3 regions of the Cupriavidus nantongensis genome follow, and region 3 is predicted to be linked to each of the others. Evidence: predicted binding sites of a transcription regulator. Region 3 holds the regulator's gene; each other region holds the start of a gene.
What was found. Region 3 encodes sigma-54, which starts transcription at its own class of promoters, with help from an activator protein. Its sites were predicted from a motif close to TGGCANGNAANCTGCTTT; they were not measured.

Region 1: A2G96_RS24090 (PQQ-dependent methanol/ethanol family dehydrogenase) is a predicted target of sigma-54. The motif match lies at 5,558-5,575, and genes of this name have one in related genera.
Region 2: A2G96_RS31550 (ethanolamine ammonia-lyase subunit EutB) is a predicted target of sigma-54. The motif match lies at 4,582-4,599, and genes of this name have one in related genera.

What each region holds. Positions count from the first base shown of each region.
Region 1 covers NZ_CP014845.1:618,767-628,685, reverse strand. The annotation lists gene A2G96_RS24105 (LacI family DNA-binding transcriptional regulator) at 1-828, shown strand, start outside; partial or broken gene A2G96_RS34175 (group II intron maturase-specific domain-containing protein) at 1,543-1,797, opposite strand; gene ltrA (group II intron reverse transcriptase/maturase) at 1,701-2,708, opposite strand; gene A2G96_RS24095 (c-type cytochrome) at 3,313-3,636, opposite strand; gene A2G96_RS24090 (PQQ-dependent methanol/ethanol family dehydrogenase) at 3,731-5,494, opposite strand; gene A2G96_RS24085 (quinoprotein relay system zinc metallohydrolase 1) at 5,690-6,634, opposite strand; gene A2G96_RS24080 (quinoprotein dehydrogenase-associated SoxYZ-like carrier) at 6,631-7,431, opposite strand; gene A2G96_RS24075 (ABC transporter permease) at 7,428-8,258, opposite strand; gene A2G96_RS24070 (ABC transporter substrate-binding protein) at 8,263-9,441, opposite strand; gene A2G96_RS24065 (PQQ-dependent catabolism-associated beta-propeller protein) at 9,434-9,919, opposite strand, start outside.
Region 2 covers NZ_CP014845.1:2,383,795-2,393,713, forward strand. The annotation lists gene A2G96_RS31525 (LutB/LldF family L-lactate oxidation iron-sulfur protein) at 1-1,148, opposite strand, end outside; gene A2G96_RS31530 (LutC/YkgG family protein) at 1,148-1,846, opposite strand; gene A2G96_RS31535 ((Fe-S)-binding protein) at 1,843-2,625, opposite strand; gene A2G96_RS31540 (FadR/GntR family transcriptional regulator) at 2,751-3,473, shown strand; gene A2G96_RS31545 (AI-2E family transporter) at 3,535-4,572, opposite strand; gene A2G96_RS31550 (ethanolamine ammonia-lyase subunit EutB) at 4,795-6,177, shown strand; gene eutC (ethanolamine ammonia-lyase subunit EutC) at 6,187-7,002, shown strand; gene A2G96_RS31560 (aminoacyl-tRNA deacylase) at 7,064-7,537, opposite strand; gene A2G96_RS31565 (LysR family transcriptional regulator) at 7,621-8,544, opposite strand; gene A2G96_RS31570 (MFS family transporter) at 8,626-9,919, opposite strand, start outside.
Region 3 covers NZ_CP014844.1:669,252-679,170, reverse strand. The annotation lists gene A2G96_RS03095 (DJ-1/PfpI family protein) at 1-218, shown strand, start outside; gene A2G96_RS03090 (ribbon-helix-helix domain-containing protein) at 314-688, shown strand; gene A2G96_RS03085 (monovalent cation:proton antiporter family protein) at 716-2,695, opposite strand; gene A2G96_RS33785 (hypothetical protein) at 2,695-2,952, opposite strand; gene A2G96_RS03080 (KpsF/GutQ family sugar-phosphate isomerase) at 2,839-3,822, shown strand; gene lptC (LPS export ABC transporter periplasmic protein LptC) at 3,869-4,498, shown strand; gene lptA (lipopolysaccharide transport periplasmic protein LptA) at 4,617-5,261, shown strand; gene lptB (LPS export ABC transporter ATP-binding protein) at 5,270-6,070, shown strand; gene A2G96_RS03060 (RNA polymerase factor sigma-54) at 6,194-7,672, shown strand; gene hpf (ribosome hibernation-promoting factor, HPF/YfiA family) at 7,721-8,071, shown strand; gene A2G96_RS03050 (PTS sugar transporter subunit IIA) at 8,419-8,874, shown strand; gene hprK (HPr(Ser) kinase/phosphatase) at 8,957-9,919, shown strand, end outside.

The DNA of each region.
Region 1 (9,919 bases), on a different contig from region 3:
TGCATCGCGCTGCTGTCGTCGATGCCGTTCGCGGTGGCGGGCGGCACCTCGCGGCTGGGCTTCATGATGGAGGTGGCGGCGATCGCGGCCGAGGCGGCGATGGGGCGCGGGCTGGGCGTGGTGCTGGTGCCGCCGCTGGAGGGCGCCGGCGGCCTGCTCGATACGCTCGATATCGACGGCGCCATCGTGATCGAGCCGATCGCCGGCGACCCGCATATCGCGCGTCTGCGCGAGCGCGGCGTCAGCATCGTCTCGATCGGGCGCGAGCCGCTGACCGAGACCCCGGTGCCGTGCGTCGACCTGCAGTCGGCCGAGACCGCGCGGTTGCTGCTGGCGCACCTGCACGGCCACGGGCGCCGGCAGATCGGCCTGATGATCGGCGCCGCGCCGCGGCAGTCGTATGTGGAAACGGAACGCGCCTACCGCGAGTTCACGCAGGCGCTGGGGCTGCCCTGCCATGTGGTCAAGGCGGCGGAGGAACATGGCGAAGCCGCTGGCGCCGAAGCCTGCGCGCAATTGCTGGCGCAGATGCCGGGGCTGGATGCACTGTGCGCGCCGGTCGATGCCTTCGCGGTCGGCGCGATGGCGCACCTGCAAGGACTGGGCAGGCGCGTGCCCGACGACGTGCTGGTGGTGACGCGCTACGACGGCATCCGCGCGCGCAGCGCGCAGCCGCCGCTGACCGCGGTCAACCTGCACCTGGAGCGCGTGGCGTCGCTGGCGGTGGAACTGCTGTTCGCACACCTGTCGGGCGAGCGCAGCCGCACGGTCATCACCGGACCCAAGCCCGAACTGGTGGTGAGAGCGTCGTCGATGCCGGGGGCTTGACGGACTTTTCGGGAAGGGATGGCCGGACTTCGTGGATGCACCGGCCCTCTCCCCCGCCCCTCTCCCGCAGGCGGGAGAGGGGAGCAAACAAGCGAGAGAGAAAGGCCCTTGGGCTCGCCCGCGACAACGCCATGCGAGCGCAGCGACGCACTCCGTGCCCGAGCAGCAGACCTGAGATAGGGAGTGCGCGCAGCGCAGCCGAAGGCGTCCCACCAATAACGTGCTTAGCAGGCGGCCACCGACCTAAAGTCGGGTTCGTCCATCCGACCTCGAACGCCAGGCACTTCCAGGTAGCGTCAGCAGGGTCGAACCACCAACCGCCTGACCGCAAGTCACCACCGTTTGAACCACCAACGCCGCCTTGGCCAGCCGCCCAGGCGACGCGCTCTTTGCCTCCTTTCTGTCGCTCGGAATCGAGTAGGGTGAGGGGTTACCCCCTCAGCCCTCTCACACCACCGTACATGCGGGTCCGCATACGGCGGTTCACGAACGAGACTGCAGGCGCCGCTGTGTATCCAGCAGCGAGATCAACCCCATGGCATCGAAGTAGCGTTTAGGGAAGGCTTCGCGCATGGGTGGGGCTCCGGCGTTCCACCATGGTCCGCGCCCGTTCAGCGCAGTCCTGGCTGCCCGCTTGGCCTCCAGCCCCTGGCGCCGCATAAGCGCCAGTCGCGTTCGCCATGCTTTGGCTTGCCGCCATATCAGACAGCGTAGCCGTCGGCGCACCCATCCGTCCAAGTTCTCCAGTGGCCGCTTGCTCTGCGTGTATTGGAAGTACCCAATCCACCCGCGCAGCACCGGATTCAGCACCGCGATCGTGTGAGCCAGGCTTCTTCCTCGACCTTTGCGCACCACGTCCTTGATGCGTCCAATCAGCCTCGCAGGCTTTCCGGAGCGATGCGCAGCTTCGCCTGATGATGAGAGGACAGGCTGTAGCCCAGGAACTTGCGCTTCCACGGCCGCTCGCATGCGCTCTTGGCCTCGTTGACCCGTAGCTTCAAGCGCTCCGCAAGGAACGCCGTCATCCCGGCCAACAGCCATTGCCCCGCCGTTCTGCTTCGGACGTAGATATTGCAGTCGTCGGCATAACGGCAGAACGCCAGCCCCCGCTTCTCCAGTTCGCGGTCCCAATCCGTCAGCAGGATGTTCGACAGCAGCGGCGACAGCGGCCCGCCTTGCGGCGTGCCCTGCCTCCTCGCCTCGGCCACCCCGCCGCGCATCAGCCCCGCTTCCAGATACCGCCGGATCAGCTTGAGCACCCGGGCGTCCTTCACCTGCCGGGCCACCCGCGACATCAGGATGTCGTGGTTGACCCGATCGAAGAACTTCTCCAGATCGATATCCACCACCCAGCGCCGGCCTTCCTGCACGTACCGCTGTGCCTGCAAGACCGCCTGCTGAGCGCTGCGCCCCGGCCTGAAGCCGTAGCTCGACTCGGAGAACCCCGTTTCGTAGAGCGGTTGGAGTACCTGCAGCAGCGCCTGCTGGATCAGCCTGTCCACCACCGTCGGGATGCCCAGTGTCCTTATCCCGCCCGCAGGCTTGGGGATGTCCACCGCGCGCACCGCCTGCGGGATGTACTGGCCGGCCAGCAACGCCGCCCTGACGCTTGGCCAACTCACCTTCAGCCAGTCGCGCAACGCCGTCACCTCCAGGGCATCCACCCCAGCGGCGCCGCCATTGCCGACCACCCTCCGGTACGCCAGCCACATGTTGCTTCTCTCAACCACCGCCTCCATCAGCGATGGCGCCTGCGCTTTCGTTTGCCCGACAGCCGCCGTGCCATCCTCCGCACCCCCATCGGCGCCAAGCAGGTTCCGCCCGCCTTCCTCCGCTGTGGGCTGCACTCGTTCGTGCATTTGGGCTTCGTCGGTAAGCATCGAGGTCTGTCGTCCTAATCGCGCTCGTTCATGTTCGGCCCTTCAGTGCCAACCGCGCACCTACTATGGCCTCTGCTGACTTCTGCACCGCCATCCCGACGCCTCTCGACGTCAGTAGCACCATGGCAGCGATGCAGATCTCCCCGGGTATGACGCACTCACCTTCACGCTTATGCCTGTCGGATTTACGCCGCATCGTTCCGTGCAAGTACTGGGCTTTGGCTACTCTGGCCGCCTCACCCCGATGCGTCGCCTCATATCCGCTTCCTGTTCGTCAGGCCAGCGCTTTGCCTCGGACTTCCTTCAGACTCCCAGTCGCCCGGGAAACCCTTGTCTTTGGCTAACACTTCCCCTTGCCGGGTGTGTAGGGGACTTGCACCCCCAAGTAAGTGCGCCCTGCCGGGCGCACCAGAAAGGAGGTCGCCGGCTACGCCGGCGAAACAGCCACGCCCGCCAAGCACGACAAGCCAAGAACCGAAGGATGCGGCGAGCGCTGAATCAACGCCCACGCCGGCGCCGCCGCAAGCGGGTCTTGCGCCGGCCGCCGACGCCCGCGACCGGGCCGCGGCCGACGCAGCGCCCGCAGCCCACGCCACGCCCCGGCTCACCCAACCCCAAGCACCCACTCCGCCAGCCTCTTCGCATCGTCCTCTCCCAGATTTCCATGCGGCGGCATGGGAATCCTGCCCCACGCCCCCTTGCCGCCCTCGCGAATCTTCTTCGACAGCGAAGCTGCCGCCTGACTATCGCCCTTGTACCGCGCCGCCACCTCGGCAAACCCTGGCCCCACCAGCTTCGACTGCATGCCATGGCAGGAAAAGCAGCCGCTCTTGTCGGCCAGCGCCTGCATCTCCGCCGCCGTGGCGGCCAGCGCCGCGCCCGGCAACATCGCGCCAACCGCCGCCAGCGCCATCCATTCCTTCTTCATGCCTGTATCCCGATACCGTGGCGACCGAGCCCCGGGCACGCCATGCATCGCCGCTGCGATGCCATGCGCGCGGGGCCGCATCACCGTTGATCCCTCAGCTCTTGTGCAGCTTGAACACCCACACCGAGCCGCCCTGCTCCAGGAAATTCACGCGCTTGGCCACCTCTCCGCCCCACAGCGGCACCGCGCCGCCCCAGCCGGACACCACCGCGACGAACTGCTCGCCGTTCTCTTCCCACGTGACCGGCGGCGCGACCACGCCGCTGCCAGTCTGGAACTGCCACAGCTCCTTGCCGGTCCTGGCGTCGGCGGCCTTCAGGTAGCCTTCCGGCGTGCCCCAGAACACCAGCCCGCCGGCGGTGGTCATGGCGCCGCCCCACAGCGGCGCGCCGTTCTTGACCTCCCAGACGATCTTGCCGGTCTTGGGATTGATCGCGCGCAGCGAGCCGATGTAGTCCTCGTTCAGCGGCTGGATGGTGAAGCCCGCGCCCAGGAACGCCGCGCCCTTCTTGTAGCTGATGGGCTCGTTCCAGATATCCATGCCCCATTCGTTGGCGGGCACGTAGAACAGGCCGGTCTGCGGGCTGTAGGCCATCGGCTGCTGGTTCTTGCCGCCGAGGAAGCCGGGCGCGGCGAACACCGACTTGCCCTTCTTCTCGCCGTTGGCGGCGGCCGGGTCGCCCGGGCGGCCCTCGGCGACGTAGTTCGGGCGGCCGCTCTTCAGGTCGATGCCGGTGGCCCAGGTGATCTTCCTGACGAAGGGAAAGGCGTTGACCAGCTTGCCGCTGGTGGCATCGTTGACGTAGAAGAAGCCGTTGCGGTCGGCCTTGCCGCCCATGCGCTTGCCGTCCAGGTCGAAGGTGACGAACTCGTTCACGCCGTCGAAGTCCCAGCCGTCGTTCGGGGTGTTCTGGTAGTGCCAGACGATCTTGCCGGTGGCGGGATCGAGCGCGACGGTGGAGGCGGAGTACAGGTTGTCGCCCTTGCGGATATGGCTGTTCCACGGGCCCGGGTTGCCGGTGCCGAAGTAGGCCAGGCCGGTCGCCGGATCATAGGTGCCGCCCAGCCACGTGGCCGCGCCCCCGGTCTTCCAGGTCTCGCCCGGCCAGCTGGCGTTCTGGGTGCCGGTCATGCCGATCTCGGTCTTGTTGCCGTCCTTGTCGTACTTGTAGCCCATGTGGCCTTCGACCACCGGCCGCGACCACACCAGCTGGCCGGTCTTCGCGTCGCGCGCGTCGACGCGGCCGACCACGCCGAATTCGCCGCCCGAGATGCCGGTCAGCACCAGGCCCTTGGCCACCAGCGGCGCGGCCGTGTACGAATAGCCGGCCGCGTAGTCTTCCAGCTTTTCCTTCCACACCACCTTGCCGCTGTTCTGGTCCAGCGCCACCAGCTGCGCATCGAGCGTGCCGAAGATCACCAGGTTGTCGTACAGCGCCGCGCCGCGGTTGACCACGTCGCAGCACGGCATGATGCCTTCGGGCAGGCGGTGCTCGTACTTCCACAGCTTGCGCCCGGTCTTCACGTCGAGCGCATAGATGCGCGAATACGAGGCGGTGACGAACATCTTGCCGTCGTGGATCAGCGGCTGCGATTCCTGCCCGCGCTGCTTTTCGCCGCCGAACGAGAACGACCACGCCGGCACCAGCCGGCCCACGTTTTTCGTATTGATGCGCGACAGCGTTGAATAACGCTGGCCCTGCGGGCCCATGCCCCACGACAGCACGTCGCCGGGGGACTTCGCGTCGTTCTCGATCATGGCGTCGCTCACCGCCGCGTGCGCGCCAACGCTCGCCGCGGCGGCCGCGATTGCGGCTATTGCCGCCATTGCCGCCAGCCCTACTCGTATCGTCCTCATTGCCATCTCCTCTCTTGTTTTGGATTTCGCTGGTGCGCCACTGCGCCACACACCAGCACGCAAATGGCAAATCCCATGCCAGTAGGCCGGGGCTCGCTCACGCGCCCTGCAGCCGCACCGCACGGTCGCGGCCCGCGCCAGCGTGCAACACTGCGTTGCAGCTGCGCCAGAATTGAACAGCCAGAGCCGGCGCCTTCACCGCGCCAGCGCGGCTTCCTCGTGCGCCGGGTAGAGATGAATCACGTTGCGCAGGTATTCCGCCGGCAGCGCGCCCCAGCGCGCAAAGGGCTCGGGCACCGGCATCGCCATCACCTCGGCCAGGTCGCGACCCTGCGCCGCGGCCTCGCGCAGGCGCATGTCGAGCCACTGCAGGTAGGCGCGCGTCTGCGCGATGGCTTCCGTGCCGCCCAGTGCGGGCCCGTGGCTGGGCACCAGCAGTCGTGCCCCGCTCTGCGCCATCAGCGCCTGCAGCCGATCCAGGCTGTCGAGCCAGCGGCCGATATGCGCGTGCGGCGTGGTCGGGATGCGCTCACGGAACACCAGCCCGCCGGCAAAGACGATGCCGGCATCGCGGTCCAGCAGCACCAGGTCCGCATCGGTATGGCCTTGCAGGCGGATCAGTTCCAGCGTGCGGCGGCCGACCGTGCGGACGCCGGGTGCCAGTGCGTGAACCGGCGGCGCGGGTTCGGTGCCGCGCATCCAGTCGCCGCACAGGCGGTAGAGGTTGTCGGCATAGACGGCGCCCTCGCGGCGCGCGCCGTCGATGGTCGCGGGCAGCGCACTGGCGCCCACGTCGACATAGGCCTGGTTGCCGAAGAAATAGTCGGGATGCAGGTTCAGGTTCAGCACCAGCCGTACCGGCGCGCCGGTCAGCGTTGCGATGGCGCGGCGCTGCTGCTCGCCATATTCGCGCGACGGGCCGGTGTTGATCACCACCACGCCGTCGCCGGTGTCGATAAAGGCGGTATTGATGATGTTGCAGCCATTGGCCGGCGCGAAGTCGGCATTGGCGCCTTCCAGCAGCCACACGCCGGCGGCGATCTCGCGCGGGGCCAGGCGGTAGTCGGGTGGCTGCGCGGGGGCCGCGGAGACCGCAGCAGTGGCCAGCCACAGCAGCAGCGACGGCAATACGCGCTTCATGGCAACACCCGCGCCGCGATGCGGTTGCCGTTGTTGTCGTGGCCGGCCACGGTCAGGCCCGGCACCACCGCCTCGCGCAGGTCGAACGAGAAGATCGGGTTCTCGGCCACGGGCTCGTGCAGGGTCAGTCGCAACAGCGGCTGCCGCGCCGCGTCGGCCAGCACCAGGGTCTCGAGATGAAACGCCGGGATGCCGGCGACCAGGCCGGTGTCCATCGGGTGCATCACACGCAGCCGCACGCGTGCGCCGGCCTCGCCCAAGGCCGGGAACACGCGCGCCTCGACCCGGTTCAGGGTGCGGCTCCAGCTGCCGTCGCGGCGGGTCGCGCCCGGCACGGTGCAGCCACCGCCGCCGGCGTCGATCCATGTGCTGCCGACATGCCAGGTGCCATCGCGCGTGCGCGCCGCCACCCGCACCGGCGAGGCCTGCTCCAGCTTGAAGCGGAACGACAGCGACGGCCGCACCCGCAGCGGCTCGAACGCCAGCACCGGGCGGATCGGGTTGCGGTCCACCGCCACCACGATGCGCTCGACCTCGCCCAGCGCCGACGCGTCGAACGCAATCGGCACGCGCATCGGGTCTTCGGCAAAGGCCGGCCCGGTCACGCGCACACGGCTGTCGAACACCACCGGGCCCTGCTGCAGCAGCTCCTTGTGGATCCAGGCCCATTGCGGCGACTGCATCGGGTCACGGTGCGAGATCACGCCAGCGGTGCCGGGCTCCGCTGACACAGTGGGACTGGCGAGCGCCAGCCATGTCAGCGCCAGCGCCGCCACCCCCTGCCGACCGCCGGTCATGCCGGCGCCCCGCGGCGCGCCATGCCGCGCTGCGGGTCGTAGCCGCGCAGCGCCAGCGCGAAGAACACCACCGCGCTGGCCGCGACGATGGCCAGGCTGTGCGGCGCCAGCTGCCCGTACAGCGCAAAGCGGATCGCTTCGACCGCATGCGTGAACGGGTTCAGCCGCGCAAGCTGGTACACCGCCTCGGCGCCCGACTCCTGCAGGCGCCACAGCGGATACAGCGCCGAGCTGATGAAGAACATCGGGAAGATGACGAAGTTCATGGTGCCGGCAAAGTTCTCCAGCTGGCGCACATGGACCGACAGCAGCAGGCCGAGCGCGCCCAGCATCAGCGCGGCCAGCGTCATCGCGCCCAGTCCGGCCAGCAGGTGCAGCGGCGCGAAGCGGATGCCGAAGCCCGCCGCCACCAGCAGGAACGCCGCCATCTGCAGCAATGACAGCAGCGTGCCCGCCGCCAGCTTGCAGCCCAGCAGCCAGCCGCGCGGCAGCGGCGCGGTCAGCAGCAGCCGCATCACGCCCATCTCGCGGTCGTACACCATCGCCAGCGACGACTGCATGCCGTTGAACAGCGCGATCATCCCCAGCAGCCCGGGCGCGACATAGACCTGGTATTCGATATAGCTGTCGTACGGCGGCGCGATAGCGACGCCCAGCGCGTTCTGGAAGCCTGCGGCAAACACCAGCAGCCACAGCAGCGGGCGCACCAGCGACGACAGCAGCCGCCCGGGCTGGCGCAGGTACTTGCGCAGCTCGCGGCCGCAGACCGCGCGCAGCGCGCGCCAGCGATGGCGCATCGACGGGGGCAGGACGGCGGGCATGGTCATGGTGTCAGGTGGGGGCGCGGCACGCGGTGTCGGCTTCGTCGGCGCCCAGGGTGTCGAGGTTGTTCTTGGGATGCAGCACGCCTTCGACCGGCGCGGTGCCGATCACGCCGTCTGGGTGCGCCAGCATCAGCGGCTGGCGCAGCTGGCGGTCCCAGCGCCGGAACGACAGCGGCGGACCCTTGAAGCCGTCCACCACCACCTGCCCCGCGGCCAGCGCCTGCGCCTGCGCGGCAAAGCCCGCGGGCTGCCGCACCACGCTCTCGGCAATCGCCTTGACCGCGACCCATGCGGCCCAGTCGTAGCCGGTCATCGGCCGGCCCGCGGCGCGGGCGAAGCGGCGGTTCAGCTGCGGCCCGCCGTTGCGCTCCCAGGCCCAGTGCCAGGCCTGCGCGCCCAGGCCGCTGGCGCCCACCACCGGGCGCGGCAACTGCGTGGCATAGGGCAGGCCGCGCGCGAATTCGCCGTCGGCGTCGGCCACCACCACCACGTCGTAGTCCGCGCCACCGGTCAGCAGCCTGACATTGGCCTGGTCGCGCTCGCGCGGGTCGTTGGACAGCCGGAACGCGCGCTGCGCGCTCCAGGCGATGCCAAAGCGCCGCGCCGCGCCCAGCAGTGCCTCGCGCTGCGCGGCGTCGGCCGGCGACGGCCCGCTCAGCAGCAGCGCGCGGCGCCACTTGCGCGCGGCCAGGTACTGCATCAGCGCGTCGGCGCGCATGCGCATGCTGGGCAGCGTATGCAGCAGCACCGGCGCGCAGCCGGCGCCGCGCAGCGCATCGTCGTCGGCCGAGACATTGAACAGCAGCGCCTCGCCCGGCCTGACCGCGCCCGCCGCGGCCCGCACCGAAGCCGGCGGCAGGTCGAGCAGGATAAAGCGCGTGCCCTGGCGCGCCAGCGCCGCGACCAGCGTGGCGACCTCGGCTTCGGTGCGGGCCTGCTGCGCCTCGACCCGCAGCGACTGGCCCGCGGCCTCCAGCGCAAAACGCGCTTCCGCAGCCGCCACCTGCGCGCCATCGAGCGCGCTGCCCTGCGGCTGGTCGGGATAGCGCTGCGCCAGCCGCCGCGGCGCATGGCGGGCATCGTCGGCCAGCGACACCACCGCCACGCGCACCTGCGCGGCATGCAGTGGCGCCGCCAGCACCACCGCAAGCGTAAAGGCCAGCACCGCCAGCGCCCGCTCAGTCATCGATCGCCACCGAATGCGGCACGCGGCCGGCCCTGAGCGTGGCCACCGCCTTACGGCTGGCGGTGTCGACCACGCTGACATCGTCGGACAGCCCGTTGGCAACGTAGAGCCGCGCGTTGTCGCGGCTCAGCGCCAGCCCCCAGGCGCGCCGCCCCACCAGCACATAGTCCTGCACGCGGCGCGACGCCACCTCGACCACCGCGACATGGTTGGCGCGGCCCAGCCCGATATAGGCGTGGCTGCCGTCGCTGCGCGCCGCCATCCCGACCGGCGTCACGTCTTCCGCGCGCATGCCGCGCGGCGCGAAGGCAATGGTCTGCACCACCTCCAGCGTATCGGTGCGGATCACGCTGACGCTGGCCGACAGCTCGTTGGAGACCCACAGTTCCTTGCCGCCGCGCACCAGCAGCAGCCGGCGCGGCCGGTTGCCGACGCGGATATTGCGCACCACCCTGCGCGTGGCGACGTCGACCACATG
Region 2 (9,919 bases), on a different contig from region 3:
GGGATGCGCACCGGGCAGACCTCGCCGCAGGCGCCGCACAGGCTCGAGGCGGTGGCCAGGTCGGCGGTGGCGTCCAGTCCCAGCAGGTGCGGCGAGATGATCTTGCCGATCGGGCCGGGGTAGGTGGTGCCGTAGGCGTGGCCGCCGATGCGGGTGTAGACCGGGCAGTGGTTCATGCACGCGCCGCAGCGGATGCATTGCAGCGTCGCGCGCAATTGCGCGTCGGCATACGCTTGCGTGCGGCCGTTGTCGAGCAGCACCAGGTGCACTTCGCGCGGGCCGTCGCGTTCGCCCGCGCGGCGCGGGCCCGAGATCAGGTTGAAGTAGGTGGTGATGGCCTGGCCCGTGGCCGAGCGCGTCAGCAGCGTCGACAGCGGCACGATGTGCTCGAGCCGGGCCACCACCTTCTCCATGCCCATGATGGCGATATGCACGTCGGGCACGGTGGTGGACAGCCGGCCGTTGCCCTCGTTTTCCACCAGCCACAGCGTGCCGGTGTCGGCGGCGGCGAAGTTCACGCCGGACAGGCCGATGTCGGCCTCGACAAAAGCCTGGCGCAGCGCGCGGCGGCCGGTCTGGATCAGCGCGTCGACATCCTCGGTATAGGGCGTGTCGGGGATATGCTCGGTGAACAGCTGCGCGATATCGCCCTTGGTCTTGTGGATCGCCGGCATCACGATATGCGAGGGCTTCTCGCCAGCCAGCTGGACGATGTACTCGCCCATGTCCGACTCGATGCAGTCGACGCCGCGTTCGGCCAGGTAATGGTTCAGCTCGATTTCCTCGCTGGCCATCGACTTGCCCTTGATTACGCGCGTGGCCTGCCTGGCGCTGGCGATGCCGTGGATGATGGCGTTGGCCTCGTCGGCGGTCTCGGCCCAGTGCACCTGCACGCCGGCCGCGCTCAGCTTCTGTTCCAGCTGCACCAGCAGGTCCGGCAGGTTGGCCAGCGCGTGCTGGCGCACCGCCTCGCCCAGGTCGCGCAGGCGTTCGAGCTCGTCGGCGTCGGGAAACTGCGCCAGGCGCTTGCCTTGCAGGAAGTCCATCGCGCCGCGGAAGCTCTGGCGCAGCTTGGGGTCGTCCAGCGCCTCGCGGGCGCGTGCCTTGAAGTCCTGTGGCGCAACGAATTGCAGTGTCTGCTGGCTCATCACGCGCCCTCCGCGGTGTCGGTCTCGATCACGACCCACAGCCGGCGCGGACCATGCGCGCCGTAGGCCAGGGTTTGCTGGATGTCCGAGGTCTTGGACGGGCCCGAGACCAGCACCAGGTTGGTCGGCATGCCGTCGGCCCAGCGCTCGGCGCGCGCGGCCATATGCAGGTCGTCATGCAGGGTCGATGCGCGCACCAGTGCGACATGCAGCGGCGGCACCAGCGACACCGTGCGCGGTGAGCCCGCATCGGGCGCCAGCACCAGCGTGCCGGTGGCGGCGATGCCGGAGCGCGCCACGGTGAAACCGGCGTCGACGGTGTCGAACAGCTCAGCCTTCCACGCCTCGATCGGGCGGTCGTAGCCGATGGCTTCGATGCCGGCCGGCAGCGCGGCTGCCAGCGCCGCGCCGGCCGCGGTGGCCGGATCGAGCAGCAGGCGCTTCACGCGCGCCCTGGCCAGCTCGGCCGCGAGCATCGCCGGCCACGCGCTGGCATCGGCGCACCAGACTTCGGCATGCAGGCCTTGCAGCGCGGCCTGCATCGCGGCGACGCGCGCGCCAGTCGTTGGCGTGCCATGGCGGCGTGCTTCGAAATGGCCGTCGATGCGGCGATCGAGCTCGGTGGTTTGCGGGGACGGCACGGGCGCGGCGGCGCGCAGCCGGCCGAGCATGCGTTCGCGGGCGCCGGGCGTGCTCATGCGGCACCTCCGCTACGGCGCCACAGGAAGCTGGCGAGGTGTTCCACCTGCAGCGGCGCGCGGTCGTGCGCGGCGGTATGGCCGATATTGAGCAGGCAGCCGCAGTCGGCCGATACCAGGCGGTCGCAGCCGGTGGCGCAGGCCGAGGCCACCTTGTCGCGCACCATCGCGCCCGAGATATCGGGATGCTTGAGCGAGAAGGTGCCGCCGAACCCGCAGCATTCCGATTCGCGCGCATGCTCGACGCGGGTCACGCCCGGCAGCGCATCGACCAGCGCCACGCCGTGCTGGCGCGTACCCATTTCTCGACGGGCGCCGCATGAGGTATGCAGCACGATGCGCTCCGGTGGCTGGGCCGATGGCGCGGCAGCGCCGAAGTCCACCTGCAGCACATGCAGCAGGAACTCGCCCAGCTCATAGACGCGTTCGGCCAGTTCGCGGGCCTTCGGGCCGGCCACCGGATCGTCGGCAAAGAGCTGCGGCCAGTGGTGGCGCATCATGCCGGCGCACGAGCCGGACGGCACGATCACCGGCCACGGCTGGCCGAACAGGTCGAGCTGGGCGCGCGCGACCGCACGCGCCGCGTCCGGGTTGCCGCTGCTGTAGGCGGGCTGGCCGCAGCAGCTCTGGCCGCGCGGGAAATGCACCGTCAGGCCTTCGCGCTCGAGCAGCCGCACGGCATCGAGGCCGGCCTGCGGCACGAACATGTCGACCAGGCAGGTGGCAAAGAGGTAGGCCTGCGTGGGGGCAGGGCCGCTGGGGTACTGACGATCCTTCATGTCTCGCTCCACACGTGCTGGGTCGCACGTTTGGGCGCATAATTCCCGCTTCCGCGCGGCGCTTCAAATTGGTTGGACCAATTCAGGGGGCGGGCCGCGCCAGATCAGGAGCGAGGAAACACGGCATGACGGCAGCCAGGCACGGGCATACCACCCGCGGACGCGTGGAGTCGGTGATGCGGCGCATGGAAACCGCGCTGCTCGACGGCACCTGGCCGCCCGGCACGCGGCTGCCGGCCGAGCGCGTGCTGGCCGAACAGTACGCGGTGGCGCGCAACACCGTGCGCGAGGCAATCCAGCGCCTGGCCGCGCGCGGCCTGCTGCAGAGCCGGCGCGGCGCGGGCGTCTATGCCACCGACCAGCTGCGCGCCGGCATTGCCTCGCCGTGGGGCCAGCTGGTGGCGGACCATCCCGCGCTGCGCGAAGACATCCTGGAATTTCGCCGGGTGCTGGAAGGCGCCACCGCCTACTTCGCGGCGTTGCGCGCGGATGCCGCCGACGTCAGGCGCATCCGCGCGCTGATGGCCGAGCTGGAACGCGCGCGCGCCACTGACGACAAGCAGGCTGAGGCCGATGCCGACGCGCAGCTGCATGACGCCATCGCGCAAGCCTCGCACAACACCATGTTCCTGCATCTGCATACCAGCGTGATCGGCATGCTGCGCGAGCACATCACCATGAACGGCACCGGCCTGCGCGAACAGGACGACGGCGCTTCGGACCTGCTGTTGCTGCAGCACCGCACGCTGTGCGATGCCATCTGCGCGCGCCGTCCGGAAGAGGCGCGCACGGCGATGCAGACCCACATCGACTTCGTGCGCAGCCGGGTGGAGCACGACGGGGCCTGAATACAGTGGGAAGGGGCACGCTATTGGTCCGACCACCGGCCCGGCGTGCCGGCCACTGCCTTCAGATCAGCCCGGCCCCCGCCAGCTCGCGCTTCAGGTACGCGTAGAAGATCGGCCCGGCGATCACGCCCGGGATGCCGTACAGCGTTTCCATCAGCAGCATCACCATCAGCAGTTCCCACGCCGCCGCCTGGATGCGCGCGCCGATGATGCGCGCGTTGAGGAAGTACTCGAGCTTGTGGATCACCACCAGGAACACCAGCGAGCCCACCGCGATCGGCAGCGATACCGACAGCGAGGCCACCACGATGGCGGTGTTCGAGATCAGGTTGCCCAGCACCGGCAGCAGCCCCGCGACGAAGGTGATCACCACCAGGGTCTTGCTCAAAGGCAGATGCACGTCGAACAGCGGCAGCACCAGCAACAGGTAGATCGAGGTCAGCACGGTATTGATCGCCGAGATCTGGATCTGCGCAAAGATGAATTGCGAGAACGCCTGCTGCAGCGTGCGCGCGCGCGCCACCAGCGCAGCCGCCAGCGGGCGCCGGTTGGGGCGCGCCACCGCGCGGTACAGCGCCACCATCGCGCCGATCACCAGCCCGATCAGGATATGCACCAGCGTGCGCAGCACCTCGGCGCCCAGCTTCTGCGCCGTCGCGGCATGCTCGCGCAGGGTGTCGATCAGCGTGTTGGCCAGCTCGTCGACGCCATTGGGCAGCGCGTCGCTGACCCACGGCGGCAGCTGCCCGCGCGAGCGGTCGATGATGTCGGCGACGTGGTTAAGCAGGCCGTCCAGGGTATTGCCCTCGCCGCTGACAAAGCGCACCAGCAGCCAGCCCGCCAGCGTCAGCCCCAGCAGGATCAGCGCCGACAGGATCGCCACCGCGAGCGCGTCGTGGCGCTGGTGCAGGCGCTTCAGGCGCGGCGCCAGCACGTCCACCAGCGAATACAGCAGCAGCCCGGACAGCAGCGCCGCCACCAGGTTGGCATGCAGCACGGTCCACAGCGCCAGCGCGGTCAGCAGGTAGGCAACGGTGCCGACGCTGTACCACGCGGCCGGCGGCAGGCGCGGGGTGACGGTCGGTTCGGGTTCTTTCATCGGTGTCTCCGGCATGCAATTTGCTGAAAGGAATTCCTGGATTCTCGCCGATCCAGATGTAATGGCTGCGTCAGCCGCGGCTCCGGTTGCGCGTGCCGCCGCGACCTGGCGCCGATGTTGGCATATCGGCACACGCAAAGGGTGTCTATATTAGGGGGAATCGCGCGCGGCCCGTGGTTTGCCGCGTAGTCCTTGTTGTCGCCAAGCCCGGGAACGCAACGCATGGCCTACACCCATACCATCGGCAACCACCGCCACGTCTTTGCCGACCTGCGCACGCTGCTGGCCAGGGCCAGCCCGGCGCGCTCCGGTGACGCGCTCGCGGGCCTCGCCGCGCAAAGCGAACAGGAGCGCATGGCGGCACGGCTGGCGCTGGCCGAGGTGCCGCTGACGCGCTTCCTCAACGAGGCGCTGGTGCCTTATGAAGACGACGAGGTCACGCGCCTGATCCACGACCGCCACGACGCCGCCGCCTTTGCCGCGATCGATGCCACCACCGTGGGCGACCTGCGCAACTGGCTGCTGCGGCATGAGACCGACAGCGCCGTGCTGGCGCGGGTCGCGCCCGGCATCACGCCGGAAATGGCGGCGGCGGTCAGCAAGCTGATGCGCAACCAGGACCTGGTCGCGGTGGCGCGCAAGTGCCAGGTGGTCACGCGCTTTCGCAGCACGGTGGGGCTGCCGGGCCGGCTGGCGGTGCGGCTGCAGCCCAACCACCCGACCGACGACCCCAAGGGCATCGCCGCCTCGATCATCGACGGGCTGCTCTATGGCTGCGGCGACGCCACCATCGGCGTCAATCCGGCCTCGGACAACCTCGGCGCGATCGTTTCGCTGCTGCGCATGATCGACGAGCTGCGCAGCCGCTTCGACATCCCCACGCAGTCGTGCGTGCTGACCCATGTCACCAACACGCTGCGCGCGATCGGCCAGGGCGCGCCGGTGGACCTGGTGTTCCAGTCGGTGGCCGGCAGCGAGCGCGCCAATGCGGCGTTCGGCATCAGCCTGTCGCTGCTGGCCGAGGCGCACGACGCCGCGCAGGGGCTGGCGCGCGGCACCGTGGGCGACAACCTGATGTACTTCGAGACCGGGCAGGGCAGCGCGCTGTCGGCCGACGCGCACCACGGCGTCGACCAGCAGACCATGGAGGCGCGCGCCTATGCGGTGGCGCGCGCGTTCTCGCCGCTGCTGGTCAATACCGTGGTCGGCTTTATCGGGCCGGAGTACCTGTACGACGGCAAGCAGATCATCCGCGCCGGGCTGGAAGACCACTTCTGCGGCAAGCTGATGGGCGTGCCGATGGGCTGCGACGTCTGCTACACCAACCATGCCGAGGCCGACCAGGACGACATGGACACGCTGCTGACGCTGTTCGGCGTGGCCGGCATCAACTTCATCATGGGCGTGCCGGGCGCCGACGACATCATGCTGAACTACCAGAGCACCTCGTTCCACGACGCGCTGTTCCTGCGCGAAGTGCTGGGGCTGCGCCCGGCGCCGGAATTCGAGGCCTGGCTGCAGCGCATGGGCATTGCCGACGGCGCCGGCCGGCTGCTGGAACCCGCGGCGCGCCAGCCGCTGCTGCAGATGGCCCACAGCTTGTAAGGCGCCGCGATGACCGCCAAACGCCAGGCTCCCGTCAGTCCCGACCCCGCGGCCGAAGCCGACCCGTGGCAACGGCTGCGCCGCTTCACGCGCGCGCGCATCGCGCTGGGCCGCACCGGCCACAGCCAGCCCACCGACGCCGTGCTGGCCTTCGGCCTGGCTCATGCGCAGGCGCGCGATGCGGTGCACCTGGCGCTGGACGTGGGCGCGGTCACCGCGGCGCTGGATGCGGCCGGGCTGGCGCACACGGCGGTCCACAGCGCGGCGCCGGACCGCGAGCACTACCTGCGTCGCCCCGACCTGGGTCGCCGTCTCGACGAAGCCAGCCGCGCGCGGCTGGACGCGGCGCGGCCGCCGCAGGCACCGGATGTGGTGTTCGTGATTGCCGACGGCCTGTCCGCGCTGGCCACGCAGCGCCATGCGCTGCCGCTGCTGCAGGCGGCGCGCGAGCGGCTGCCGCAGGGCTGGCAGATCGGTTCCGTGGTAGTTGCCGAGCAGTCGCGCGTGGCACTGGGCGACGAGATCGGCGAGCGCCTGGGCGCGCGCCAGGTGGTGATGCTGATCGGCGAGCGGCCCGGGCTGAGTTCGCCCGACAGCCTTGGCATCTACCTGACCCATGCGCCGCGCGTCGGCCGCACCGATGCCGAGCGCAATTGCATCTCCAATGTGCGACCCGAGGGGCTGTCCTATGCGCAGGCCGCCGAGCGGCTGGTGTTTCTGCTGCGCGGCGCGGCGGCGCTGGGGCGCTCCGGCGTGGACCTGAAGGACGACAGCGCGCCGGCGTTGCCCTCAGCCAGCGCCGAGGCACCGTCTCAGCTGCGCTGATAATGCAAAACGGCCACCGCGCGGGCCGCAACCCGCGTGGTGGCCGTTGCCATCGCACCGCTTACATCATGCGGCGCGAGAACTGCCCATGCCCGGCATCCGACATCAGTTGCTTGAACTGGTCACCGCTCATGTGCACCAGGTCCTGATGATCGCCGCCCTCGAAATACACTTCGGGTTGCTGCATCAGGCTGTCGTCCACATAGGTTTCCATGCCGTATGCCATCGCCACCGGCGGAATCGCGCCGAGGTCGCAATCCTTGAATATCTCGCGGATCTCGTCCTCGTGCGCCAGCACCAGGTTGCGCCCGGTCTGTTCGCAGATGGCGGCCATCTGCAGGTGATGGCTCGAAGGAATCACAGCGGCAACGTAGCCGCGGTCATCCTCCAGCAACAGCGTCTTGGCCAGCCGGTCCCCAGGCACGTGCGCGGCCTCTGCCGTGGCCATGCTGCTCAGGGTGTAGGGGTGGCGGATGATGTCGTAGCGGGTGTTCTTGCTGCTCAGGCAGTTAGCGAGCGTACTAGCCAGGGCCATGGTTGCTCCTAGGTTCCGGATGCGCCGACGGTTATCCTTGTGCTCCTAATATAGTGCGCCGGCGCCATCGCGATGGCCTGCGGCTAGCGGTGCAGCCGCGGCCACACCGCCTGCAGTTCGGTCTTCAGGAAATTCAGCAGGTAGCGCGTGGCCAGGGTCTGGTAGCGGTTGGGCATGGTCAGCATGTAGAGCTTGCTGCCGAACACGCTGATGCGGTAGTCGGGCAGCAGCGGCACCAGCGCGCCGCTGTCCAGTTCGGCGCCGATCGCATAGATCGGGAAGATGCCGACGCCCAGGCCGGCCAGCACCGCTTCTTTCAGGAAGGCGAAATTCTCCGAGCTGAGCGTCGGTTCGAGCACCACTTGTTCGCGCACCTCGCCATCGCTGCCGCCTGCGCGCGTGCCCGATGCCTTCAGCTTCTGCCCCGCCGGCGACGCACACACGATCGCATGCGACTGCAGCCCGGCCAGCGCCTGCGGCGCCGGGTGGCCGGCAAGGTACGCGGGCGCGGCGCAGACGATCCAGTCGACCGCGCCGATCTCGGTGGCGACCACCGAATCCGGCGGCGTCGAAATGATGCGCAGCGCCACCTCGACGTCCTCGGACACCAGGTTGTGCACGCGGTTGTCGAACACGACATCGAGCGTGATGTCCGGATAGCGCTGCTTGAACCGTACCAGCAGCGGCGACAGCAGCGAATGGCCCAGCCCGGTGGGCACCGACAGCCGCACATGGCCCTGCAGGCTCTTGCCCATGTTGCTGATCAGCGCATTGGCCGCCGCGACTTCGCCCAGGATATTGCGGCCGTGCTCGTATAGCCCGGCGCCGACCGGGGTCGGCTCGACGTGGCGCGTGGTTCGGCGCAGCAGCTGCACGCCCAGCTCTTCTTCCAGCGCCTTGAGCCGGTAGCTGACATTGGCGCGCGTCATCTTGAGCTTGCGCGCGGCCGCGCTCAGGTTGCCAGCGTCGACGATATCGACGAACAGGCGCAGGGCGTTCAGGTCCATGGGGTGATCAGGGAAAGACGGGAGGCGGTGACAGCCCCCGTATATTGCCATGCCGGCGGCGTGGCGCCGGCATGGCGTGCGTCAGTGCTCGTGGTGCAGGTACCTGGCCTGGCGCGGCAGGCGCACGCTGACGCAGAAGGCAATCACCATCATCGCGCTCACATACCAGTAGAACGCGGTCTCGTGGCCCAGCGTCTTCATGCCGAGCGCGACATACTCGGCCGAGCCGCCGAAGATCGCGTTGGCGATGGCATAGGCCAGGCCGACGCCCAGCGCGCGCACCTCGGGCGGGAACATCTCGGCCTTCACGATGCCGCTGATCGAGGTGTAGAAGCTGACGATGGCCAGCGCCGCGGCGATCAGCACGAAGGCCAGTCCCGGGCTGGTGACGGTGCGCAGCGCGCTCAGGATCGGCACCGTGCACAGCGCGCCCAGCGCGCCGAACAGCAGCATGTTGCTGCGCCGGCCGATGCGGTCGGACAGCGCGCCGAACAGCGGCTGCATGCACATGTACAGGAACAGGCAGCCGGTCATCACATAGCTGGCGGTCTTGATCGACATGCCGGCGGTGTTGACGAGGTACTTCTGCATGTAGGTGGTGAAGGTGTAGAAGATCAGCGAGCCGCCCGCGGTATAGCCCAGCACCGTGAAGAACGCCGCCTTATGGTGGCGGAACAGCCCCGCCACGCTGCCGGCCTCCTTGCTGCCGCGGCTGGCCGCGGACGAGGTTTCGTGCAGCGAGCGGCGCAGGAACAGCGCCACCACCGCGGTGGCGGCGCCGACCACGAACGGGATGCGCCAGCCCCATGCCTTCAGTTGTGCCTCGTCCAGCAGCTGCTGCAGGACCACCACCACCAGCACCGCCAGCAACTGGCCGCCGATCAGCGTCACGTACTGGAACGACGAGAAAAAGCCGCGCCGGCCGCGCAGCGCCACCTCGCTCATATAAGTGGCGGTGGTGCCGTATTCGCCGCCGACCGACAGGCCCTGGATCAGCCGCGCCAGCAGCAGCAGCGCCGGCGCCCAGTTGCCGATGCTGGCATGGGTGGGCAGGCAGGCGATCAGCAGCGAGCCGGCGCACATCATCACCACCGAGATCAGCATCGAGTTCTTGCGGCCATGGCGGTCGGCGATGGTGCCGAACAGCCAGCCGCCGATGGGCCGCATCAGGAAGCCGGCGGCGAACACGCCGGCAGTGTTCAGCAATTGCGCGGTGGGGTCGGACTTGGGGAAGAACGACGGTGCGAAATAGATCGCGCAGAACGCATAGACGTAGAAGTCGAACCATTCGACCAGGTTGCCCGACGAAGCGGCGACGATGGCATAGACGCGCTTGCGCACGTCGCCACCGTCGGGCGACGCCGTGTGGGCGGGG
Region 3 (9,919 bases):
CCCAGCTGCTGGCGGCCGCGGGCGTGCTGGAAGGCAAGACCTGCTCCGCCTACCCGGCCTGCGCGCCGGAAGTGAAGCTGGCCGGCGGCACCTATGCCGAGATCGCGGTCGACCAGGCCCACACCGACGGCAACCTCGTCACCGCCCCGGCGTGGCCGGCGCATCCGGCCTGGCTGGCGCAGTTTCTTGCGGTGCTGGGCACGCGGATCGTACATTAGTGCTTTCCGCATGCGGCGCCCCACGCGTGCTGCATGGCCTGCCGAAGCCGGCCATGCACAGCCTGCCGGCCGCGCCGCCCGCCAGGGAGCCCTTGATGTGTGAGATCTTTATCCGCGCCAATCCGGCGTCTTACCAGAGCCAGTCGCGCTCGCTGCGCCTGCACGGCGCGGCCACCAGCATCCGGCTGGAAAGCCTGTTCTGGGAAGTGCTGGAAGAACTGGCGCAGCGCGACGGCATGACCGTCAACCAGCTGATCACGCGCCTGCATGACGAGCTGACCGAACACCGCGGCAGCGAAGCCGTGGCGGGCAATTTCTCGTCCTTCCTGCGGGTGTGCTGCCTGCGCTACCTGATGCTGCAGGGCGAGGGCCGCATCCCGGCCGATCGCGACGTGCCGATCCGCTCGCTGGATCCGCGCGCGGTGCTCGACAACCTGCCGGAATCCTGGGTCGAGCCGCGGCCGCACTAAAGCATGCTGCAGCGCCGGTTCCGGCGCTCAGCCATTCAGGATGCGCGTCTCCGCGGCCTCCAGCGCCTCGGGCGGCCCGCGCAGCACGACGATATCGCCGGGCTCGAGCACGGTCTCCGGCTGCGGGTCGAAGGCGCGGATGCCGCGCCGGCGCACCGCGGTCACCTCGACCCCGATGCGCTCCAGCCCCAGCACGCCCAGGCGCCTGCCCACCGCGGTCGACTGCGGGCCGAGCGACACTGAATGCAGCCGCACCGAGTCGCGCTCGACCATGTCCTCTTCGTCGTCGCGCCCGTGGAAATAGCCACGCAGCAGGCTGTAGCGCGCGTCGCGCGCCTGCTGCACGCCGCGCACCACGCGGCGCATCGGCACGCCCAGCAGCACCAGTGCGTGCGACGCCAGCATCAGGCTGCCTTCGATGATCTCGGGCACCACCTCGGTGGCGCCGGCCTTCTGCAGCGTGTCCAGCTCCGAATCATCGACCGTGCGCACGATCACCGGCAGCGCCGGCGCCAGCTCCTGCACGTGGTGCAGCACCTTCAGCGCCGATTGCGTGTTGGCATAGGTCACGATCACCGCGGCGGCGCGGTGCAGGCCCGCGGCGATCAGCGCCTCGCGCCGGCCGGCGTCGCCGTAGACCACGGTATCGCCAGCTGCCGCGGCCTCGCGCACGCGGTCGGGGTCCAGGTCGAGCGCCACGTAGTTGATGCCCTCGCGCTCCAGCATATGCGCCAGGTTCTGCCCGCTGCGGCCGAAGCCGCAGATGATGGCGTGCTTCTCGGTCTGCAGGCTCTGCGCGGCGATGCGGGTCATGTTGAGCGACTGCATCAGCCATTCGTTGGCGGCAAAGCGCAGCACGATGGCGTCGCTGTACTGGATCAGGAAAGGCGCCGCCAGCATCGACAGCAGCATCGACGCCAGGATCACCTGGATCAGCACCGGGTCGACCAGGTTCAGGCCGTCGATCTGGTTCAGCAGCACGAAGCCGAACTCGCCCGCCTGCGCCAGCCCCAGCCCGGTGCGGATGGCCACGCCCTGGCGCGAGCCGAACACGCGCGCCAGCGCCGCGATCAGCACCAGCTTGAACAGCACCGGCACCACCAGCAGTGCCAGCACCAGCCAGATATGGTCGAGCACCACGCGGATATTGAGCAGCATGCCGATGGTGACGAAGAACAGCCCCAGGAGCACGTCGCGGAACGGCTTGATGTCTTCCTCCACCTGGTGGCGGTAGGGCGTCTCGGAGATCAGCATGCCCGCCATGAAGGCGCCCAGCGCCATCGACAGGCCCAGCCGCTCGGTCAGCGCCGCCATGCCCAGCGTGACCAGCAGCAGGTTCAGCATGAACAGTTCCTGCGAGCGGCGCGCCGCCACCACATGGAACCAGCGGCTCATCAGGCGCTGCCCCAGGAAGAAGATCGCGCCCAGCGCCACCACAATCTTGAGCGTGGCCAGGCCGAGCGCCATCACCAGGTCGCCCGGATCGCGCGACAGCGCCGGAATCACGATCAGCAGCGGCACCACCGCCAGGTCCTGGAACAGCAGGATGCTGATGATGTTGCGCCCGTGCTCGCTTTCCAGCTCCATGCGCTCGGACAGCATCTTGGACACGATCGCGGTGGAAGACATGGCCAGGGCCCCGCCCAGCGCCACCGAAGCCTGCCACGACAACGGAAACAGCCAGTTGAAGGCCCAGCTGGCCGGCACCACCGCCAGCATCGACAGCACCACCTGCGAGCCGCCCAGGCCGAACACCAGCCGCTTCATCGCGCGCAGCTTGGACAGGCTGAATTCGAGCCCGATCGAGAACATCAGGAAGACCACGCCGAATTCGGCCAGGTACTTGGTCTGCGCGGTATCGCTGGCCAGCCCCAGCGCATGCGGCCCGATCAGGATGCCGACGGCAAGGTAGCCCAGCATCGGCGGCAGCTGCAGCATGCGGAACGCGACCACGCCGAACACGGCGGCGGCCAGCAGCACCAGGGTCAGTTCCAGCGGAGAATGCATCAGGCGGTCAGGGTGACCGGCAAGGCGCGCGGCCGACCCGGCACGGGCACCCTGCCGGCGGAAATACGGCGAGCACGGGCGAGCGCGACGCGCGCCGTGGGTCGGCCCAGGTGCGGTCGCATTCGTTGGTATACTTCGTCGCCATGATAGCTAATTTCGATGCGGATCGAGCACTCCGGCTCGCCCGCGACACGCTCCAGACCGAAGCCGATGCGGTTTCCGCACTTTCCGGCCGCCTCAACGGCGACTTTGCCCATGCCGTGCAGCTGATCCTGCAATGCACCGGGCGCGTGGTCGTTTCCGGCATCGGCAAGTCCGGCCATATCGGCCGCAAGGTCGCGGCCACGCTGGCCTCGACCGGCACCCCCGCGTTCTTCGTGCACCCGGCCGAAGCCAGCCATGGCGACCTCGGCATGGTCACGCGCGACGACGTGCTGATCGCGTTTTCCAATTCCGGCGAGACCGGCGAGCTGCTGTCGATCATCCCGATCGTCAAGCGCATCGGCGCGCGCCTGATCTCGGTCACCGGCAACCCGGAATCGAACCTCGCCAAGCTGGCCGACGTCCACCTGGACGCGGCGGTCGAGAAGGAAGCCTGCCCGCTGAACCTGGCCCCGACCGCCAGCACCACCGCCGCGCTGGCGCTGGGCGACGCGCTCGCGGTGGCGGTGCTCGATGCGCGCGGCTTCGGCGAGGAAGACTTTGCCCGCTCGCACCCCGGCGGGGCGCTCGGGCGCAAGCTGCTGACCCATGTGCGCGACGTGATGCGCACCGGCAACGCCGTGCCCGAGGTGCGCGAAAGCACGCCGCTGGCCCAGGCGCTGATGGAAATCACGCGCAAGGGCATGGCCATGACCGCGGTGGTGGATCCCGACGGGCGCGCCATCGGCGTGTTCACCGACGGCGACCTGCGCCGCCTGCTGGAAACCCCGCGCGACTGGAAGACCGTGCCGATCGGCGAGGTCATGCACCGCAACCCGCATGTGGTCAACCAGGACCAGCTGGCGGTGGAAGCCGTGCAGGTGATGGAAGCCAACCGCATCAACCAGCTGCTGGTGGTGGACAACGACGGGCGCCTGACCGGCGCGCTGCATATCCACGACCTGACCCGCGCCAAGGTCATCTGAGCCGGCGCGCCACCGACGGTACCAGCAGCACAACGCCAAGGACACCATGCAGGCACTCCTCGCCTCCCTCAGCGGCATCGTCATGCGGCTGCTGCCGCTGCTGCTGATGGCCATCGTGGCGGGCAGCACGTTCTGGCTGGTCCAGATCAACTCCCCCAAGGAAGACCAGGCCGCACAAACCACCAAGAAGCACGAGCCGGATTACTTCATGGACCGCTTCTCGGCCACCGAGCTGGCGCCCGACGGCAGCACCAAGATCCGCTTCACCGGCGAGCGCATGGTCCATTTCGAGGACGACCAGACCTACGAGGTCACGCGTCCCGCGATGCGCGCCTACGAGCCGGACCGCCCGCCGGTGACCGCGCGCGCCGACATCGGCCGCATGAACGCCGAAGGCACGGTGATCGATTTGTACGGCAACGGCTACGTGCTGCGCCAGCAGGGCAAGGATCCGTCCAAGGACCCGCAGCTGACCGCGGCGTCGAGCTATTTCCAGCTGCTGGTCAATGACGACATCGTCAAGACCGACAAGCCCGTCAAGCTGACACGCGGCCCGTCGGTGATGACCGCCAACGGCCTGATCTTCAACAACGTCACCCGCGAAGTACAATTGCTCGGCAATGTACGCGGCACCATCATCACCGGACCGTCCCCGGGCCGTGCGCCGGGATCCTGACTCCCGGTCCGGCGCAGCCGCGCACGCAACGCCGGCCGTCACGGCCCGGCAGCGCGCGCCGATTGCCGCGCAAACCGCACCATCACGCATCCGACGCCCCTCAAGCAACCCTGCCAACATGACCGCTTCCCTGACGACATCGTCCCGTCGACGCACCGCCCCGGCCCTGCTCGCGCTGGCCCTGGCCTTCGGCCTGCTGGCCCAGCCTGCCCTAGCCGAGCGCGCGGACCGCGACAAGCCGATGGTGCTCGAGGCGGACAATGCCAGCTATGACGACGTCAAGCAGATCTATACGCTGACCGGCAACGTGGTGCTGACCAAGGGCACCATGATCCTGAAGTCCGACGCCGCCGAGCTGCGCACCGACCCCGAGGGCTACCAGTTCGCCGTGGCAACCTCGAAGCCGGGCAAGCAGGCTTATATCCGCCAGAAGCGCGAGGGCGTCGACGAATACATCGACGGCTGGGGCGACCGCATCGAATACGACGGCAAGCAGGAATTCTCCAAGCTGATCGGCAATGCCCGCATGGCGCGGCTGCAGGGCGCCAAGCTGCTCGACGAGATCCGCGGCGCGGTGCTGACCTACGACAGCCGCAAGGAACTCTATACCGCTGCCGGCGGCGGCAGCGGCGATGCCGCGGCGGCGAACCCGTCCGGCCGCGTGCGCGCGGTGCTGTCGCCCCGCCAGGACCAGAAGTCCGGCACCGCGGGCGGCTCGCCGCTGGACCTGAAGTCGGCGCCCGCGCCCGCCAACAAACCCTGACCGTACCCATGACCGATACCGCCACCATTGCCGACAAGCCTGTCGTCGAAGCCAACTCCGTCCTGCCCGGCGGCAGCACGCTGGTCGTGCGCCACCTGAAGAAGCGCTATGGCTCGCGCACGGTGGTCAAGGACGTCTCGCTCGACGTCAAGAGCGGCGAGGTGGTCGGACTGCTCGGCCCCAACGGCGCGGGCAAGACCACGTCGTTCTACATGATCGTCGGCCTGGTGGCGCTGGACGAAGGCGACATCGTGCTCGACGGCGACCACATCAGCGGCCTGCCGATTCACGAGCGCGCGCGCATGGGGCTGTCGTACCTGCCGCAGGAAGCCTCGGTGTTCCGCAAGCTCAACGTCGAGGAAAACATCCGCGCAGTGCTCGAGCTGCAGATCGACAAGGGCAAGCCGCTGGCCAAGGCCGAGATCGAGCGCCGCCTCGATGCGCTGCTCGACGACCTGCAGATCGCGCACCTGCGCAACAACCCGGCGCTGTCGCTGTCCGGCGGCGAGCGCCGCCGCGTCGAAATCGCGCGCGCGCTGGCGTCGTCGCCGCGCTTCATCCTGCTCGACGAACCGTTCGCCGGCGTCGATCCGATCGCGGTGGGCGAGATCCAGCGCATCGTCAGCTTCCTGAAGGCGCGCAATATCGGCGTGCTGATCACCGACCACAACGTGCGCGAGACGCTCGGCATCTGCGACCACGCCTACATCATCAGCGAAGGCACGGTGCTGGCCGCGGGCCAGCCCGAAGAGATCATCGCCAACGACGCCGTGCGGCGCGTCTACCTGGGCGAGAACTTCCGCATGTGACAAGCTGGCGGCCCGGCGCGGGCCGCCATGGCTGCATGGCAGGGAGAGCCAGCGGCGATCACGGCGCATCAGCGATAGCAATTTCCGTTCCAACATCGGAAAGATGCGCATAAAATAGGTCGCATGAAACCGTCGCTACAGCTCCGCCTCTCCCAGCACCTGGCCCTGACCCCGCAGCTGCAACAGTCGATCCGGCTGCTGCAGCTTTCCACGCTGGAACTGCAGCAGGAAGTCGAACAGGCGCTGACGGAAAACCCGCTGCTCGAGCGGGAGAACGACTGGATCGAAAGCCCGCTGCGCGTGGCCGCCGACGGCTCGGTCAACTTGCAAAGCGCGCCCGCGCCCGCCCCCGCCGAGCCCCAGGGCAATGGCGACGCCCGCACCGAAGGCGCCGCCGATGACGGCTACGGCGACAACAGCAGCGGCGACGACTACAGCAACGGCGACTGGAGCCTGGACGACTTCGCCCGCCGCCCGCAAGGCGACGAGGACGAAAAGACGCCGATGCAGCTGCGCGATGCCGAGCCCACGCTGCGCGAATACCTGATGGAGCAGTTGACGCCGCTGAAGATCTCGGCGCGCGACAAGGGGCTCGCCATCTTCCTGATCGAATCGCTCGACGACGATGGCTACCTGAGCGCATCGCTCGAAGAGATCTGCGCGGAGCTGCCCGAAGAACTCGAGTTCGACCCCGACGAAGTCCACGCCATCCTGACGCTGCTGCAGAGCTTCGATCCGCCCGGCGTGGGCGCGCGCAACGCGGCCGAATGCCTGGCGCTGCAATTGCGCCGCCTGACGCACCCGCAGCGCGAACTGGCGCTGACCATCGTCACCCATCACCTGGAACTTCTTGCGGTACGCGACTACACGCGGCTGAAGAAGGCCCTGCAGGTCGATGAAGTCGCGCTCAAGGCCGCGCATGACCTGATCCGCTCGCTGGCGCCCTACCCGGGCCACGCGTACAGCCGCCCCGAGGCCGACTTCGTCGTGCCCGATGTGTTCGTGCGCAAGAGCGGTGGCGGCTGGATCGCGCAGCTCAATCCGGATGTGATGCCGAGGCTGCGCATCAATGATATGTATGCCCAGATCCTGCGTGGCGCCAAGGGCGAAACCGGCACCGCGGGGCTGCAGCAGAAGCTGCAGGAGGCGCGCTGGCTGATCAAGAACATCCAGCAAAGGTTCGACACGATCCTGCGGGTTTCGCAGGCCATTGTCGAGCGTCAAAAGAACTTTTTCACCCACGGTGAAATCGCCATGCGCCCCTTGGTTTTGCGGGAGATTGCCGATACACTGGGTTTACACGAGTCAACCATCTCCCGGGTGACGACCAATAAATACATGGCCACGCCGATGGGTACTTTCGAACTGAAGTACTTCTTCGGCAGCCACGTGTCCACCGAGACCGGTGGCGCGGCTTCATCAACGGCCATCCGCGCCTTGATCAAGCAACTGATAGGAGCCGAAGACCCGAGGAATCCCCTTTCCGACAGTCGCATCGCCGAACTGCTGGGCGAACAGGGCTTCGTTGTCGCGCGCCGCACCGTCGCCAAGTATCGTGAAGCCTTGAAAATCCCCGCAGTCAATCTCCGCAAGTCTTTGTAGCCGAGCCCACCGCCTGCCTGGTGAGGCTCTTTCAGAAGGAGAAGCGCTATGAACTTCAAGATCAGTGGACACCACCTGGACATCACGCCGCCTCTGCGTGAGTACGTGGAAACGAAGCTGGAGCGAATCGTCAGGCATTTCGATCAAGTCATTGGCGTTAGCGTGCTGCTCTCTGTCGACAATCACAAGGAAAAGGACCGGCGTCAGTACGCGGAAATCAATCTGCATCTCAAGGGCAAGGACATCTTTGTCGAAGCGCATCATGAAGACCTGTATGCGGCGATCGACGCACTCGTCGACAAGCTGGACCGTCAGGTGATTCGCTACAAGGATCGCGTGCAAGGCCACGACCGCGAAGCGGTCAAGTACCAGATGGCCGCAGCGCAAATGCAGCAATAAACCCGTGCCCGGCAGCCCCGCAGAGGGCTGCTGAACCAGGATTCCACAGGCAAGCCGCGCCGCGAAGCGCGGCTTTTTTGCGCCCCGGGGGCGGTGCCGGCTGTGGCAGCGGAGCAAACCTTGTCACGCATGGGAGCCCGAAATGTTCGCAAGCGCAGCGCCAAGGTGTATGCTGCGCCATACAAAGAGAGAGAAATCGTGGCCGCATCCGCTGGCGCTGCACCGCACAAGGCAGGGGTAGCCGCTGCTCTATAATGGGCCGGACGTCCCCCCGCCCGCAGCGGCAGGGAGCCAGCCGCTGCCCGGCGGAACGATCCGCCCGCTAACTGAAATCCTGCGCATCGCCCATGAATCGTTTGGCCAAATTGCTGCCACCCGGCAACATCACCCTCGACGTCAGCGTCACCAGCAAGAAACGTGTGTTCGAGCAGGCCGGGCTCCTCTTCGAGAACAACCATGGCGTGGCGCGCGCCATCGTCACCGACAACCTGTTCGCGCGCGAGTCGCTGGGCTCGACCGGACTGGGCGCCGGCGTGGCGATCCCGCACGGGCGCATCAAGGGCCTGAAGCAGCCGCTGGCCGCGTTCATGCGCCTGGCCGAGCCGATTCCGTTCGAATCGCCGGACGGCAAGCCGGTTTCGCTGCTGATCTTTCTTCTGGTGCCGGAACAGGCCACGCAGCAACACCTGGAAATCTTGTCCGAGATCGCGCAGCTGCTGTCGGATCGCGACATGCGCGAGGGCCTGGCGACCCTGCCCACGCCCGATGCCGTGCACGAACTGCTGATCGCATGGCATCCCTGATCCACTGATTCCCCTTTAGCGGGCCGGCACCAGACCGGGCAGGCGCCACGCGCTTCGAACACCGCCTTACCAGCCATACCGCATGGAACTCACCGGCGTCACCTCCCAGTCCATCTTCGACGACAACGCAGCCGACCTCAAACTCTCGTGGGTCGCTGGCCTGGAGGGCGCGGACCGCGCCTTTGACGTGGAATTCGCCCGCGAAGCGACCTCCGCCGCGGACCTGGTGGGCCACCTCAACCTGATCCACCCGAACCGGATCCAGGTCCTCGGCAAGCCCGAGATCACGTACTACCAGCGGCTCGACGACGAGACCCGCAAGCGCCAGATGGGCGAGCTGATCCTGCTGGAGCCGCCGTTCCTGGTGATCGCCGACGGCATGGAGCCGCCGCCGGACCTGGAATTGCGCTGCACGCGCTCGTCGACGCCGCTGTTCACCACGCCGGTGTCGTCGGCCGCGGTGATCGACCACCTGCGCCTGTACCTGTCGCGCATCTCGGCGCCGCGCGTGACCATGCACGGCGTGTTCCTCGACATCCTCGGCATGGGCGTGCTGATCATGGGCGAATCGGGCCTGGGCAAGAGCGAGCTGGGCCTGGAACTGATCTCGCGCGGCCACGGGCTGGTGGCCGACGACGCCGTCGATTTCGTCCGGCTGGGGCCGGATTTCATCGAGGGCCGCTGCCCGCCGCTGCTGCAGAACCTGCTGGAAGTGCGCGGCCTGGGGCTGCTCGATATCAAGACCATCTTTGGCGAGACCGCGGTGCGGCGGAAGATGAAGATCAAGCTGGTGGTGCAGCTGGTGCGGCGCAACGATGGCGAGTTCGAGCGGCTGCCGCTGGATTCGCAGTACCTGGACGTGCTCGGGCTGCCCATCCACATGGTCAAGATCCAGGTGGCGGCCGGCCGCAACCTTGCGGTGCTGGTCGAAGCCGCCGTGCGCAACACCATCCTGCGCCTGCGCGGCATCGACACGCTGCGGGATTTCATGGACCGCCAGCGCGCCGCGATGCAGGCCGATGCGGTCTCGCGCGGCCAGGGCCGG